DNA from 2 places in the Paraburkholderia caledonica genome. Region 1 is predicted to be linked to the other one. Evidence: riboswitches for the same ligand, from Rfam matches in the RefSeq annotation. Region 1 holds a riboswitch; the other holds the start of a gene.
The links. Region 1 has a riboswitch for cobalamin ahead of cobA (uroporphyrinogen-III C-methyltransferase). Riboswitches for the same ligand answer to the same signal wherever they lie in the genome.
Positions count from the first base shown of each region.

Region 2: linked by a shared signal. The riboswitch ahead of H281_RS0120035 (CbtB domain-containing protein) and the one ahead of cobA (uroporphyrinogen-III C-methyltransferase) in region 1 are both predicted to bind cobalamin.

Region 1 is NZ_KB911056.1:3,753-11,331, forward strand. Features, by position in the region: gene cobN (cobaltochelatase subunit CobN) at 1-3,370, opposite strand, end outside; gene cobW (cobalamin biosynthesis protein CobW) at 3,377-4,480, opposite strand; cobalamin riboswitch at 4,638-4,918, opposite strand; cobalamin riboswitch at 5,009-5,253, shown strand; gene cobA (uroporphyrinogen-III C-methyltransferase) at 5,484-6,251, shown strand; gene H281_RS0133545 (cobalamin biosynthesis protein) at 6,248-6,670, shown strand; gene cobO (cob(I)yrinic acid a,c-diamide adenosyltransferase) at 6,667-7,269, shown strand; gene H281_RS0133555 (cobyrinate a,c-diamide synthase) at 7,272-7,579, shown strand, end outside.
Region 2 is NZ_KB911039.1:420,873-428,451, reverse strand. Features, by position in the region: gene H281_RS0120060 (DUF1175 domain-containing protein) at 1-129, opposite strand, end outside; gene H281_RS0120055 (DUF2138 domain-containing protein) at 129-1,931, opposite strand; gene H281_RS0120050 (FAS1-like dehydratase domain-containing protein) at 2,459-3,301, opposite strand; gene H281_RS0120045 (2OG-Fe(II) oxygenase) at 3,547-4,374, shown strand; gene H281_RS0120040 (CbtA family protein) at 4,527-5,321, opposite strand; gene H281_RS0120035 (CbtB domain-containing protein) at 5,333-5,554, opposite strand; adenosylcobalamin (AdoCbl) riboswitch at 5,606-5,692, opposite strand; gene H281_RS0120030 (histidine phosphatase family protein) at 5,771-6,361, shown strand; gene H281_RS0120025 (ATPase domain-containing protein) at 6,555-7,579, shown strand, end outside.

The sequences.
Region 1 (7,579 bases):
CGGCTGCAACCATACCGCCCTGAAACTGATAGTAGTCGTTCGAATCGAGCAGATCGTGTTCGCGGTTGTCCTGATTCTGCAATACGACGTCCATCGCGGCGAGGCGTGTGCCGAATGCGTGACGCGCTTCTTCGCCGGCGTTTTTCTGCGTGTACGCATAACCGCCCCAAGCCTGATATGCATTCGCGAGGTCGGCGTCGGTCTGCCATTGCTGCGAGTCGATCATGTCCTGCAAACCGGCGCCGTAAGCGCCCGGACGCGCACTGAATACGCGCCAGCCGGCGCGCTTGCGTGCCTCGGTCGCGTCCATACCGTGTGCGATCAACGCATCGCGTTCCCGCAGCACACGCTCACGAATCGGGTTCAGTTCTGCAGGTTCGTCCAGTTCGGCGACGGCTTGCACCGCAGCATCGAACAGATGCATGACGTTCGCGAACGCGTCGCGGAAAAAACCGGACACACGTAGCGTGACGTCGATGCGCGGCCGGTCGAACGCTTCGATCGGCATGATTTCGAAGTCGGTCACGCGATGGCTGCCCGGCGCCCACTTCGGTCGCACTCCAAGTAATGCGAGCGCTTGCGCAATGTCGTCGCCGCCCGTGCGCATTGTCGCGGTGCCCCACACGGACAGACCTATCGCACGCGGGTAATCGCCGTGTTCCTGCAAATGCCGCTCGATCAACTGCTGCGCCGACTTGAGCCCGAGCGACCAGGCCGCTTGCGTCGGGACCGCACGCGTGTCGACCGAATAGAAGTTTCGGCCGGTCGGCAGCACATCGGGTCTGCCACGCGATGGCGAACCGCTCGGCCCCGGCGGCACGAAACGCCCTTCGAGACCGCGTCTGAGATGCGTCATTTCCTGCGTACCGCATGCGTCGAGCCGAGGCAGCACGTCGTTGCGCAAGCGCTCGATCACGCGTCCTGCCTGCGGCAGCGGCGCCTTCGCCAATGCGCTCGACGTATCTGTATCCGTACGCGCTTGCGGCTCGCATAGGCTCCGCAGCATTTCCGCTGCGAACAGTTCGAGACGCTCGCGCGTATCGCCGCAATGCCGCCAGGGCGCATCGCTGACCTGTTGCAGAATGTCAGGACGCGGGCCTGTCCAGGCCGCAGACCAATCCACCGATAGCGGGTCGAAAAAGTGATCGATCTGCAGATCGCGCGCCAACGCATCGATCAACCCTGCGTTGCAACCTTGCCCATCGCCGACGGGAAAGCGCGCTAACGCAAGCAGCGTATCGCGTCGTTGCACTGCCTGCGGCGATTGGCCGAACGTGTGCAAACCATCGCGAATCTGCGCTTCTTTCAACTCACACAGCCACGCATCGACGCGCGTGAGTAACGCATCTTCGTCGTCTTCACCCTTCGGCTCGGACAGGCTCAATTCTTCATGGAGCTTATGTTCGACGATAGTCGCGAGAATCGTGCGCCGTAACAGCTTCGAGCGGCGCGGGTCGACCATCAGCGCTTCATAGTATTCGTCGACCTGGCGCTCGAGGTCCTGCAACGGGCCGTAACTTTCGGCGCGCGTGAGCGGCGGCATCAGATGATCGACGATCACAGCTTGCGTGCGGCGCTTGGCCTGACTGCCCTCGCCCGGATCGTTGACAATGAACGGATATAGATGCGGCATAGGCCCGAGAATCAGATCCGGCCAGCACGTATCGCTCAACGCAACACTCTTGCCGGGCAGCCATTCGAGGTTGCCATGCTTGCCGACATGCACGACCGCGTCGATGCCGAACTGATGACGCAGCCAGAAATAGAACGCGAGATACGCATGCGGCGGCACGAGTTCGGCGTCGTGATAGCTCGCGTAATCGCCCTGCTCGCGCGAACGCGACGGCTGAATGCCGACGAATACGTGGCCGCAACGCCAACCCGCAATCATGAAACGGCCGCGCCGCACGCTCGGGTCGTGCTCCGGCGGCCCCCAACGCGCATTCAGCGCATTGCGCGCTTCGGCGGGGAGCGCGTTGAAATGGGTGAGGTAATCGGCCAGCGCAAAGCTTTGCAAAGCGGGCCGCAGATCGCGCACCACCGGATCGTTCGTCACGCCCTCGGTCAGCTTCTGCAATAGCGCGTCGCCGTTATCGGGCACGGCTGCCACGCGATAACCTTCGTCGCGCAACATCGACAGAATGCCGACCACCGACGCCGGCGTATCCAGTCCGACGCCATTCCCAATGCGACCCTCGCTCATCGGATAGTTGGCGAGAATCAGCGCAAGTTTCTTGTCCGCGTTGTCGAGCGAGCGCAGGCGGCACCAGCGGCGGCTCAACTCGGCAATAAAGTCTACGCGTTCGCGATCGGGCTGATAACGCACCACGTCGACTTCCGTATGCGGACAGCGATACGCGAGTCCCTTGAAACTGATCGCGCGCGTGATGATGCGCCCGTCCACTTCGGGCAGCGCGATATGCATGGCGATGTCGCGCGAATTAAGGCCCTGATTGTCCTTGAGCCAGTCCTCGCGGTTGCCGCCACTCAGAATCACCTGAAGCACAGGCGCGTCGCCGGCGAGCGCGAGCGGTTCGGGATCATCGATCGCAGAAGCGGCGAACGCTGTCGTGTTGAGTACGAGCGCCGCGTCATGTTGCGAGCACAACGACTGTACGACTTCGCGACTCACCGCGTCCTTCAACGACGTAATCGCGATTGGCAGCGGGTTCACGCCTTGTGCGTCGAGCGCTTCGATCAGCGCGTCGAACACAGCTGTGTTGGCCGCCTGAAGATGCGCCTTGTAGAACAGTATCGCCGCGACGGGCGCGTCGTGCCGCCAGCGCGCTTGCCAGTCGGCGATTGTCGGCGTGTCGCGTTGCGGATGGTAAAGCGACGCGGCCGGCAACGCGCGGGGCGGCGCAGGCTCGTGTCCCCAACCGAGCGCGCGATACGCGATGCAGCGCAGAAACGCCTCGGCATTCTGGGGACCGCCTTCCCGCAAATAACGCCACAACTGATGGCACAGATCCGCGTCCGCGGTGCTGCGCGCAAGCAGATTGGGATCTTCCTGCAGATCGCCCGAAAACATCGCGAGCGTTTGCTGTTTGCGCTCCGCTAGCGCGACGACCTGTTCGATACCGTACGGCCAATAAGCTTCGCCGCCAAGATGATCGACTACGACGACGCGCGCGTGTTGCAGCACGTCTTCGACGTAGAAATCCACCGACGCCGGTTGCCGCAGATACGTTACGTTCGCGAGGCGCACGCTCGGAAAGCCGTCGCCGAGACGAGGAAACACGCTTGCCAGCAGCGACAACGTGGTGTCCGCAGAACTGAGCACGACGATATCCGCAGGCCGCTGATCGATACGGATCACGCCTTGCGTATCGTCGACGAAACCGCCCGGTGTGGTGCGCAGCAGATGCATGTGCGCTTACGCCTGTTGCGCTGCGACGCCCGGCACCTGGGCGTTCGACACGCCCAGCGCCGCGTCGAACGCGCGCTGCAGCGCGGCTTGATCGAGGTCTTCACCGATCAGCACGAAGCGGCTTTCGCCCGCCTCGCCAGGTTGCCAGCGCCGGTCGAAATAGCTGTCGAAGCGCCGGCCCACGCCCTGAATCACGAGACGCATTGCTGCGCCCGGCAACGCCGCGAAACCCTTTACACGGTAGATCGTGTTGCTCTGAACAAGCGTTTGCAGTGCGGCGATTACTGCTTCACGCGACAGCACGTTTGCATGCACCACTACCGAATCGAATTCATCGTGGTGATGGTCCGCATCGTCCGCCGAACCGTGATGGTCGTGGCGCAAGTGAATCGTTTCTTCCGATGCGGCTTCGAGTCCGAACAACGTATGCAGATCGAGCTGCGCCATGTGCGCGCGCACGACCTTCACTTGCGGCGGAATCTCCTCGCGGATCACGGCTTCGACCGCATTCTGACGAGCCTCATCGAGCAGATCTGTTTTGTTCAGAATCACCAGATCGGCCGAAGCCAACTGATCTTCGAACAACTCGTGGAGCGGCGATTCATGGTCCAGATTCGGATCGGCTTTGCGCTGCGCGTCGACAGCGAGCGGGTTTTCCGCGAACTGGCCGCTTGCGGCAGCGGGGCCGTCGACCACGGTAATCACTGCATCGACGGTGAAACTGTTTTTGATCTGCGGCCAGTTGAACGCCTGTACGAGAGGCTTCGGCAACGCGAGACCCGATGTCTCGATCAGCACATGGTCGATCTGCTCACGGCGCTCGACGAGCTTTTCCATCACCGGAAAAAACTCCTCCTGCACGGTGCAGCAGAGGCACCCGTTCGCGAGTTCATACAATTGCCCTTCCGTTTCGACACCGTTCTCGTCGCAACCGATGCCGCAACCCTTAAGGATTTCGCCGTCGATACCGAGTTCGCCGAACTCGTTGACGATCACCGCGATGCGCTTGCCGCCCGCGTGCTGAAGAATGTGCCGCAACAGAGTGGTTTTGCCGCTGCCGAGAAAGCCCGTGACAATGGTGACGGGGATCTTGCGCATTTGAGTTTGCATCGTGAGGTCCATCCCAGGAGTTGCAGGCGCCGGCCGGCGTAGTCCGCACGCATGAGGTCCAGCGCGTGCCTCGGGCATGAACGACGGCCTTGCTACAACAGGAAAAACGCAGAAAACGGGTGTGAGGGCATGAGCGCAGCGCCGCATCCCCGCGACGTTCGCCCTTCGTGTTCCGGCCGGTATCCGGGCTGGCGAAAGCGCCGCTTCCCCTTCCCGGACGAGTGATTTCTCGCCCAGTGGTGATATGCCCACGCGGCCTTGCGCGTGGACACCGAAGCCGGCACTGCGACGCCACGCAAACCGCCGTGACGTCACTTTTCGCTTACCGTTGCGGGGGCAGCACAGGTTGACCCAAACCGTGACAGGCGGGCGCCCTGTTTCCCGTTTAACTGCATGCGCACGAGCGCGCACACGAGCACCAGAAGTGCGTGCGAGTTTAGGCCGACCGTCTGGCGCCGTCAAGGAAACGCGGGCCCGGCGCGCTTATCGCACGGGCTTCTCCGCTTATCGCACGGGCTTCTCGTGTGCTATCGTATGCGCGCGTTTGGTGCCCGCACATGCATTCGCGTGTGCAGTTAAACGGGAAACAGGCAGCGCTCCCGCGCTCAATCTGTGCTGTCCCCGCAACGGTAAGCGACCTGCGGTGCAATGTTCATGCTGCACCGCGCATGCGTTTTCGATGCCACTGTCCGATACATTCGAATGAATGCGGGCGGGAAGGCAAAGCGCGTGAGGCCGCCAGCCCGGATACCGGCCAGATGCGGAGGCGACCGTGCGTTTCTCGACGTCACGTCGCCGGCAGCCGGAATCCGCGAGGGACGGATGTGAAGGCGCTGAAGCACGGCGAGGCAGCCGGGTTCGCACCCGCGCGTGCCGTCGTGCGTGAAGACACCGCTTGAATGACTTCGATCTCCAATCACCTGGGCTCGTTCGCGCGCCGCACTGCATGGCGCATGCCGGCGGAGCGCGCAACGTCGTTGCCGTGCACGGTTAGCGAGGCGCGATGACACGCGCGTGGCTGATCGGCGCAGGGCCCGGCGACGTCGAACTGATGACGTTGAAGGCAACGCGCGCCCTCGCACAAGCCGACGTGATACTCGTCGACGATCTCGTGAATCCCGACGTGCTGCAATTCGCGCGCGCCGACGCGTCCATTGTTTACGTCGGCAAACGCGGCGGTCATCCGTCGACGCCGCAAGAAGGCATCGTCGCGCAAATGCTCGATCATCTGCATGCTGGGCGCAGCGTCGCGCGACTCAAGGGCGGCGATCCGTTCGTATTCGGCAGAGGCGGCGAAGAGCAGCAGGCGCTGCATGCGGCCGGAATCGAGGTGGAGATTATCAGCGGGATCACAGCCGGAATCGCGGCGCCCGCAGCTATCGGCATTCCGGTTACACACCGCGATCATGCGCAAGGCGTGATATTCGTGACCGGCCACGGTGCGGGCAGCAGCGAGCCGGATTGGGGCGCGCTCGCCGCCACCCACATGACGCTCGTCATCTACATGGGCATGCGGCGGCTGAAGGATATCGTCAGCGCATTGCTCGCAGCCGGCATGCGCGCCGACACGCCGTGTGCGGCGATCGAATCGGCTACGCGTCCGGAGCAACGCCATGCGCTTTCGAGGCTTGGTGAATTCGCCGATGCCGTCGCGCGCGCGGGACTCGGCTCGCCTGCGATCGTGGTGATAGGCGGCGTGGCGTCGCTCGCGCTCGCGCGTGCCGCCGCGGCAGGCTCATCAGATGCGGCATCTTCGCCGGACGCGAAATGAAAACGCTTAGCGTGGGCATCGGTTGCCGCCTGCATACATCGGCGGACGAGATCGAAACGGCGGTGCGCGCCGCGCTCGGTTCGCACACGTTCGAACAGATTGCAACGGTAGCCTCTATTGAAACGAAAGCCGACGAACCGGGCCTGCTGGAGTTCTGCGCGCGTCACGGGTTCACGCTGCAAGTGTTCAGCCGCGAGCAGATTCTCGCGATTGGCGTTCACGAACCGTCGGCCGCCGCACGCGAGCATCTCGGCGTGGACGGCGTATGCGAACCGTGCGCGTTGCTCGCGGTGGCCGCCGGTTGCACCGCACATCTGATCGCTCGCAAAACCGTTTACGCTGGTGTCACCGTGGCGATCGCATCGACCGCACCAGCGCCAGCACACAGTGTCACCACCATCTCACAGGACCTTCCATGAAGACCGATCCCGAATCGCATCAACGCATGACCGAACGCCGGCGCGAAGGCCACGAAAAGAAGCAGGCCAACGCGACCGTCGAAAAGGGCCTGCTGATCGTCAACACCGGCACCGGCAAGGGCAAGACAACCGCCGCTTTCGGCATGGCCGTGCGTGTGCTCGGCCACGGCATGAGGCTTGGCGTCGTGCAGTTCATCAAGGGCGCGCTGCATACGTCGGAGCGCGACTTCCTCGGCGCGATTGCCAACTGCGACTTCGTGACGATGGGCGACGGCTACACCTGGAACACGCAGAACCGCGACGCCGACATGGCCACCGCACGCAAAGGCTGGGACGAAGCACGCAGGATGATCGAAAGCGGCGACTATCAGATGGTCATCCTCGACGAACTGAACACCGTGCTCAAGTACGAATATTTGCCGCTCGACGAAGTGCTGTCCGTCATCAACGCGCGTCCGGCGATGCTGCATGTGGTCGTGACCGGCCGCCACGCGCCCGATGCGCTGATCGAAGCGGCCGACCTCGTCACCGAAATGCGCATCGTCAAGCATCCGTACCGCGAGCAAGGCGTGAAAGCGCAGCGCGGCGTGGAGTTCTGAACGTGTCCGCCTGCCCTGCGCTCTTTATCAGCGCGCCCGCGTCGGGTCAAGGCAAGACCACGATCACCGCGGGCCTCGCGCGCTACCATCGGCGACTGGGGCGGCGTGTGCGCGTGTTCAAGACCGGGCCCGACTTTCTCGATCCGATGATCCTTGCGCGCGCAAGCGGCGCGCCCGTGCTGTCGCTGGATCTGTGGATGGTCGGCAAGGACGCCTGCCGCAATCTTCTCGCGCAGGCGGCGGACGACGCCGATCTGATCCTGATCGAAGGCGTGATGGGCCTCTTCGACGGCACGCCGAGCAGCGCCGA
Region 2 (7,579 bases), on a different contig from region 1:
CGCGACAACGCGTGAAGTCGCGGCTTCACGGGTGGGATGCGCGACAAGCTCCGCGCGGAGTCGGGGCGCCGCGCGCGAGGGCGCCTGGCGAGGCGCGCGCAACCCTCCGGCTAAGCGAAGGCGACGCATTAATCGCCCTCTGTGCCAGGCTGATCTGCGGATGCCTGCGGCGAGTCGTTAGCCGAACCCGCATCGCCTTTCGCGCGATCGAACCACCACTCTACCGGTACCCAGCCGGTCGAGCCTGGCAAGGTTTGCGGCAGCGTCAACGAAACCGGTGGATAGTGTGCGAGCGCGCGCAACTTCGGTGTGAGATGCGTACGCGAGGCGTTGCGGAACACGGCCTCCTGATCGGCGGGCAGTGCGGCGCCAGCTTCGCGTTCGATCAGTGCCGCTGCGGACGAAGGCGTCAGCGTCAGAATGGTGCGCGGCAAACGCTCAGGAGCGAGCGTGTCTGCCAGCGCGGGGTAACGCTTGTCGAGCACTGCCAGCGTGTCGTCGACGAGACGTGAGTCGGGCGAGAAAATCAGATAGCCGTGCGCAAGCGCAAGCGTCACCGGAAAATAGCGCTCGGCCGATAACTGCGACGCGAACGACGCCCTACCGCTCGACGCCGTGCCCGAACGCGCGCTGACCGGCCTCTGCCAGACAGTGACGTCCGCACCCAGGTCGCGCCTCGTGACCGGCAAACGGCGATAGTCAGTGTAGTCAGCGTCGTTGCCGTCCGTCTTCGCGGCCTTTGCCTCATATGCGCCAATCACGTCACCGAATGTTTTGTCGAGCGCGGTCTTCAGCGCAACGAGCGAGGCCGCGTCCTGTGTCTTGTCCTGCGTTTTAACTTGAGCGATGAAAACCGGCGCAACCAGCGTGGATTTCGCATACCAGCATACCGCCGCAGGGCCCGTCAGACGATCGCCGATTGCCCCGGCGGCGTCCGCCCCATTGGCCACCTTGCCAAGCAGTGCCGATGCCTCCTTCCAGTCCGCGGGCAGACTCGTGCAAGCCGCGGCGTTCGCCGGCAATGCGTGCCACAAGGCCGCGCTGTTCCACTGCTGCGGCAGTTTGCCCGGCTCGATCAAGGCCGAGGTCCGCCAGGTCGCCGGCGCGCTGCCATTCGGCGAGAAGTCGAACCGCAGCGCGTCGATGCCCGAAAAGAACGCCTGATAACCGAACGACAGGTAATTCGCCGACACCACCAGACGATGCCCCTTCGGCGCGTCTCCCGAAGCATCCAGTTGATATGCGCGAGCGGCGGCGTCGCGACCGGACGACAGCATGTCGGACACAGCATCGGCGCGTTCGCCCAACAGGCCGCCCTTTTCGTCGAGCAGAACGCCGGGCGCGGACAGCACGACGAGGCGATCGTCTTTCGTCGCGAATAGCAGCGTTCGGCCAACTGCGAGCTTCAGCGCGTAGACCGGAACATCGCCGGAGAGCCTGGCGACCTGGCTCAGTTGTGTGTCGCTTGCGGCGACGTTGCCCAAGCCCTGCAACAGCTTCGCAAGACCGTTGCGGCGCACGGACATGATCCAATAGCCGAGGCGGCCATCCGGCGAACGCCAGAGCAACACGTGCGCGGGTTCGTCGAACACGCGGCGGATCAGTTCGTCGCGCCAGTCAAGTTGATGTTCGAACGCGAGACGCCGCAATGCACCTTCAGCGGAAAGGCGCGTATTCGCCGATTCGTAATAGTCGACGAAGTCTTGCGTGAGCACGTCGTGAAGCAGCGGCACGCGCAACATGTCGCGCGGTAAACGCGCCAGCGCTTCGCTGTCGATCACCGCATCGGGATGATGAATATCCAGAACGACTTCGCCCGCGTTGGTCGCCTTGCGATGTGCGAACGGACGCCACACGGCCTGAATGACGATGCCGGCCACGATCAGAAGCGCGGCCACGAGGATTGCAATCTTTTTACGCGACATCTTCATCTGAGTTTTTCTGGTTCGATGCGACGATATTAACGTTGATGCCGGCCGGATTAAGCCGCCGTGACCTATCGCTGAAGGCAGCGATGATAACCGATATTTTTAACAGCAAACCACCCGGCATTGCATTTAACAATTAGAGAGGTTTCAGGTGCTTGTTGACCACAAGTTGCGCTTGATTAATGCGTCGAAAGAGGTTAATGATTTTTCTGTCACTGCAATTAAAGAATCGTTCGCTCAGGCGCTATACCGCTGAGCGCCAGTATGGGCGGTCTGTCGCTTAGGCACACGCGACTCGCAAGCCAATTCGAGCGGCGTCCGGATACACTCACGCAGGCAAGCGGCGATGCATTATGCGCATAAACAACCGAGGTCCGGCGAGATCACCTGTTAATGTGGAACTTGCTCCTACAGATTCAGAGAAACATCACTTTGATTTGCGGGACGCAACTGTAAGACGACCGGATTTTTCACCGCTTGCGCGTTATGCATTTACTGAACATAATCGTCGACGCCTCGCGTTCGCGGAATTATTCAATCGCTGCGGTCGCTCGCATCGTCAAATAGCCATCGTGATCTTTTGCCCATAGGTCGATCGATTTTCCATCCGCCGAGGGCGCGCCGCACACCATGAAAGCCTGGCCCGAAAACGTCGGGCGAAGCGCCTTGAACGCAAAGCTCTGCAGCGTTGCATCGGGTTGCTGGCGACGAACAAGATCGACCAGCAGCGTGGCAATCAACGGCCCGTGGACCACGAGGCCAGGATAAGCCTCGACTTGCGTCGCGTAGGGATAGTCGTAGTGAATGCGATGGCTGTTGAAGGTGAGCGCCGAATAGCGAAACAGCATGACGGGATCAGGCTCGATAATGCGGCTCCAACGCTCGCCTTGCGGCGCGAGTTGCGGCTGCTGAGGCCGCGCGTCTGCTAGCGGTGCGTCGCGGTAGACGATGTCGTGCTCTTCTTCGAGCCTCAGTTCGCCGCCGACTTCAATCGAGTGCTGCACCGTCACGAACACGAGGCGCCCCGAGCGACCCGTCTTGTCTTCAATGTTCGCAATGGTCGACGTACGCGTGGCGCGCTCACCCACTTTCAGCGGCGCATGGAAAGTGATGCGCCCGCCGGCCCACATGCGGCGCGGCAGCGGCACCGGCGGCAAAAAATCGCCGCGCTTAGGATGACCGTCGGGGCCGGCTTCGGACATTCGCGCGATCGGCAAGAAGTAAAGCCAGTGCCAAAGCGGCGGAACGGTGTCGCCGCTTTGTTCGCGATCGAATGTCGCCGCGAGAGCTGCGAGCGGAAACGCGGTAATGAGATCTTTGGCGACTCGCTCGGTGCCGAGCCAATCATCGAGTTTCTGGTGGGAATCCGACATGGACAAGCCTCCGGTGGAGCGGCCAATTGACAGCACCTACTATGAACGACGCGACGCGCTTCGCAAAGGTTATCGTTGGGCGGCGTCACTTTTTCCTGCTCGCAACTCACTGTTTTGCCGGACACATCGCCGGTTGGTCCGCGCGCCTCCAACGTTGGGGAATTACAGCGCAAGAGTCGGAGTGCGCGGCCTGAAAGGCGCGCTTACACTCAATCATCGTTCGAAAATCGCTTAGGGAGACTCTGATGAATACGGTGGCGAAAGATGCCCGCGCCCAATCGCCGGAACAGGATCGAAAAACTGAATCGAAGCCGTTGCAGAGCCGCAATCATGCAAGTTCACTGACGGCGCGCATCGAGACGACTGATTGGTTTCACGTCGAAGAAGAGCTGAACGGCTATGGCTGCGCGATGCTGCACGGGCTGCTTGACGCGCGCGAATGCGATGCCCTCACTGCGCTGTATCCCCGAGAGGACTTGTACCGCAGTCGCGTAGTGATGGCGCGGCATGGCTTCGGCCGTGGCGAATACAAGTATTTCTCGTATCCGTTGCCGCCGCTGATCGCACAGTTGCGCCGCGAGTTGTATCCGCATCTCGTGCCGGTGGCGAATCGTTGGAACGAGGTGATGGACATCGGCATTCGCTATCCGGGCGCACACGCCGAGTTTATCGAACGCTGCCACGCTGCGGGCCAGACGCGCCCGACACCCCTAATGCTGCAGTACATGACCGACGACTATAACTGTCTGCATCAGGATCTTTACGGCGAGCACGTGTTTCCGCTACAGGTTGCAATTCTGCTGTCGGAACCCGGCGAGGATTTCACCGGCGGCGAATTCGTGATGACCGAGCAGCGTCCGCGAATGCAGTCACGCGCGGAAGTCGTGCCGCTGCGCAAGGGAGATGCCGTGGTGTTCGCGGTTCATCATCGGCCGGTGCAAGGCACGCGTGGTGTATATCGCGTGAATTTGCGGCACGGAGTGAGCCGTTTGAGATCGGGACAGAGGCATACGTTGGGAGTTATTTTTCATGATGCGATGGCGTCGTCGTCCGATGGCGTGGTCAATATGTAGTTGTTGAGCGTGCTCGCGATTGGCGGCGGTGACGGGGCCAAAAAATCACATCTGATACTTTCCAGCCCGTGTCATACCACCGCGCGCGCTCAACACCCACAGCCTTAACCAACTCACGCAGCCAGCCGCTCAACGCAAGCCGACAGAAGACCTCAAGCCGACCGGGTCGCTGTCCGATTCCCGACACGCATGAACGAACTCCGCTCGACGATCGCGCCGAACAGTAGCCCGATCGTCGCCCACATGATCGCCTGCATGCCGAGTGCAGCCACACGGAACTTCCACAGCAGCGCCGCGGGAAAACCGGCCGGCGTTTCGTCGATCACAGGCATCGACATCTGCACCGCGGCAATGATGGCGATGAACACAAGTCCGGCCACGATCGAGCCGTTCCATGCGCCAAGTTTCATCGCCGCGCGGCGCCGGACCTTTAGCGAAAAAACCATCGCGGTCAGCGAGATGGCGATCATCAGAAAAAACAGGCCCGTGCGCGTTCCGATTGTCTCCGGGTCGCCGACCGCTGGCGGGTTCGCCGGATACTTGATGTTGGGAACGATCACCAGTGCGACGAAAGCGCCGAGGGCAAGCCACGCCGACAACGCACGCGCGCTCATCGCCCCCACCCGCCCGTACGCATAGGCAAACACCAGAGAGAACAGTCCGCCGAATGCCGCACCGTAGGTCACTACGCCGGTCAGCAATCCCAATCCGGCTTGCGTATCGCGACTGACCAACTCCTGCTCATGCGCTTGCTCGTGCGCGTCCGCACCCGCAGCCGCACCGGCGTGCTCATGCTCATGCATTGCGCCGGCTCCGTCCCCGGCATTCTCTTCGAAGGCTATCGCCTGATTGACCTGCGGCTCGCCCGCCACTCGCGCAAACGCGAACGTGAGCAGCCCCGCGGCGATGCCTGCAAGCATCCCGCGCAACAACAACTTACCGACCATGTTCTGCTCCGTTAGTGGCAGGGAAAGCCGAGCAGATGGCGGCCGTCGTGCACGAACTCATGCACGTACATGCCAGGCACTAAAGACGTGGCGCCCTGTTCCGCACCGACGAAATACAGCGCGAGCAGCAGCAGCAATCCTCCGAACACGGCCCAAGGCAGCAGTTCACGCAACGGAATCGGCGTGGGCTGAATGGCGGGCTGGCCGGCGGAATCGAAAACAGCTTCAGTCATGATGGACATCTCCTGGGGTAGCGCGCCCCGTAGTCGATTGCAGAGGAATGATGCGAAGCTCAGGTCTGGCTTTCGGCTTGTGATGCCGATTACAGTGGCGCGACCGCGCCGGGCTTTCACCGGCTTCCGCGCTTCGCAGTGCGGCTATTCTACGCGCTAAACTTCCGCGCCAGCTATCACACAGCGACACGAGCGCATATTGACGGGAACTCAAAAATGAACCTGCGGCTGTTACTGGTCAGCCATGCGCCGACCCCGGCCATGCGCGCGGGCCGCTTTCCCGCCGACGATCCGCTCGACGCCCGCGGCCTCGGCGAAGCGCAAGCAGCGCGAGCGCGCCTGTCGTTTGCCGACAATGCAATCGCATTCGTCAGCCCCGCCGCCTGCGCGCGCGAAACGGCCTTGGCGCTCGGCCTCGCTGCGAAGGTGGACACCGCGCTTTCGGATGTTGACTACGGCCAGTGGCGCGGCCAACGCCTCAACGATCTCGCCGCGCAAGCGCCCGACGCACTGGCAGCCTGGACACACGACCCCGACGCCGCCCCTCACGGCGGCGAATCGTTCAGCCAGGTGGTGCAGCGGATCGGCAAATGGCTTGACGCAATAGACGTCGCGCCAGATAGCGCGTCGCAGGCTGTCCACGATGTGGTCGCCGTGACGCATGCGCCGCTGGTCCGCGCGGCGATCGTCCATGTGTTGGGCACATCGCCAGCGGTGTTTTCGCGGATTGAAATCCCACCGCTCGCGGTCGTCGAACTGCAGCGCTCTCAACGACGGGGCTGGACATGGCGGCCGACGTCGTCGTGACTTTGCCGGAACAACCAAGGCTTATTCGTCCGATACAGACAGCCGCCGCCCACACAAACTAACACGGCGCTGATCACGCTTTTCCGCCGCCGCACACGCGACAACCACGGCCTTTTCGCAATAGGCATGCAACTTGCATTCTGGCGATACCGGCTGACGGACCAGGCCAATTATTCGATGCTATAACCACGCTATGTCAAAAGACGCTGCCACTCACAAGCCTACCCGCCTTTGCTCAGGAATCGAGGGAATCGATAACATCCTGGGAGGCGGCCTCACCCCGCACCGCATGTACCTGGTGGAGGGCGCGCCGGGAACGGGTAAAACCACCCTGGCGTTGCAATTTTTACTTCAGGGCGCTGAGGAAGGTCAGGCAGGTCTGTACATTACGCTGTCCGAGACGCGGTCAGAGCTCATCTCGGTAGCTGACAGCCATGGCTGGGATTTGAGCCAGTTCCACATCCTGGAACTGGTCTCCGACGAAGGTCTGGATCCGCAATTCGAGCAGACGGTGCTGCATCCGGCCGAGGTCGAACTCGGCGAAACGGTGCGAAACGTCATCCAGCAGGTCGACGAGATCAAGCCTGTGCGGATCGTGCTCGACAGTCTGTCCGAGTTGCGCCTGCTGTCGCAGAACGCACTGCGCTACCGGCGGCAAATCCTCGCGTTGAAACGCTATTTCGCCACGCGCGCATGCACGGTCTTGCTGCTCGACGACAATACGTCCGACCCGGGCGACGTGCAATTGCATAGCATCGCTCACGGCGTGATCGCGCTCGACAACGTCGTGCACGACTACGGCGGCAATCGCCGGCGCTTGCGCATTGCCAAGATGCGCGGCATCAAGTTCCGCGAGGGATACCACGACTTCACGCTCGACACCGGCGGCATCCATGTCTATCCGCGCCTCGTCGCGGCCGAACATCACGCCAAATTCGATACACATGTGGTGAGCACGGGCACTGGAGGCCTCGACGCGCTGCTGGGCGGCGGACTGATACCCGGCACCAACGCGCTCCTGATCGGCCCTTCGGGTGTCGGCAAAACCACCACCGTGGTTTCGTGCCTGATTGCGGCTCTCGAACGTGGCGAACGCTGTGTCTACTATGTCTTCGACGAAACGCTGGTCACCCTTGTCGCGCGTTGCGCGACGGTCGGCATGAATTTGCAGCCCTATGTCGACAACGGACTATTGACACTGCGTCAGATCGATCCCGC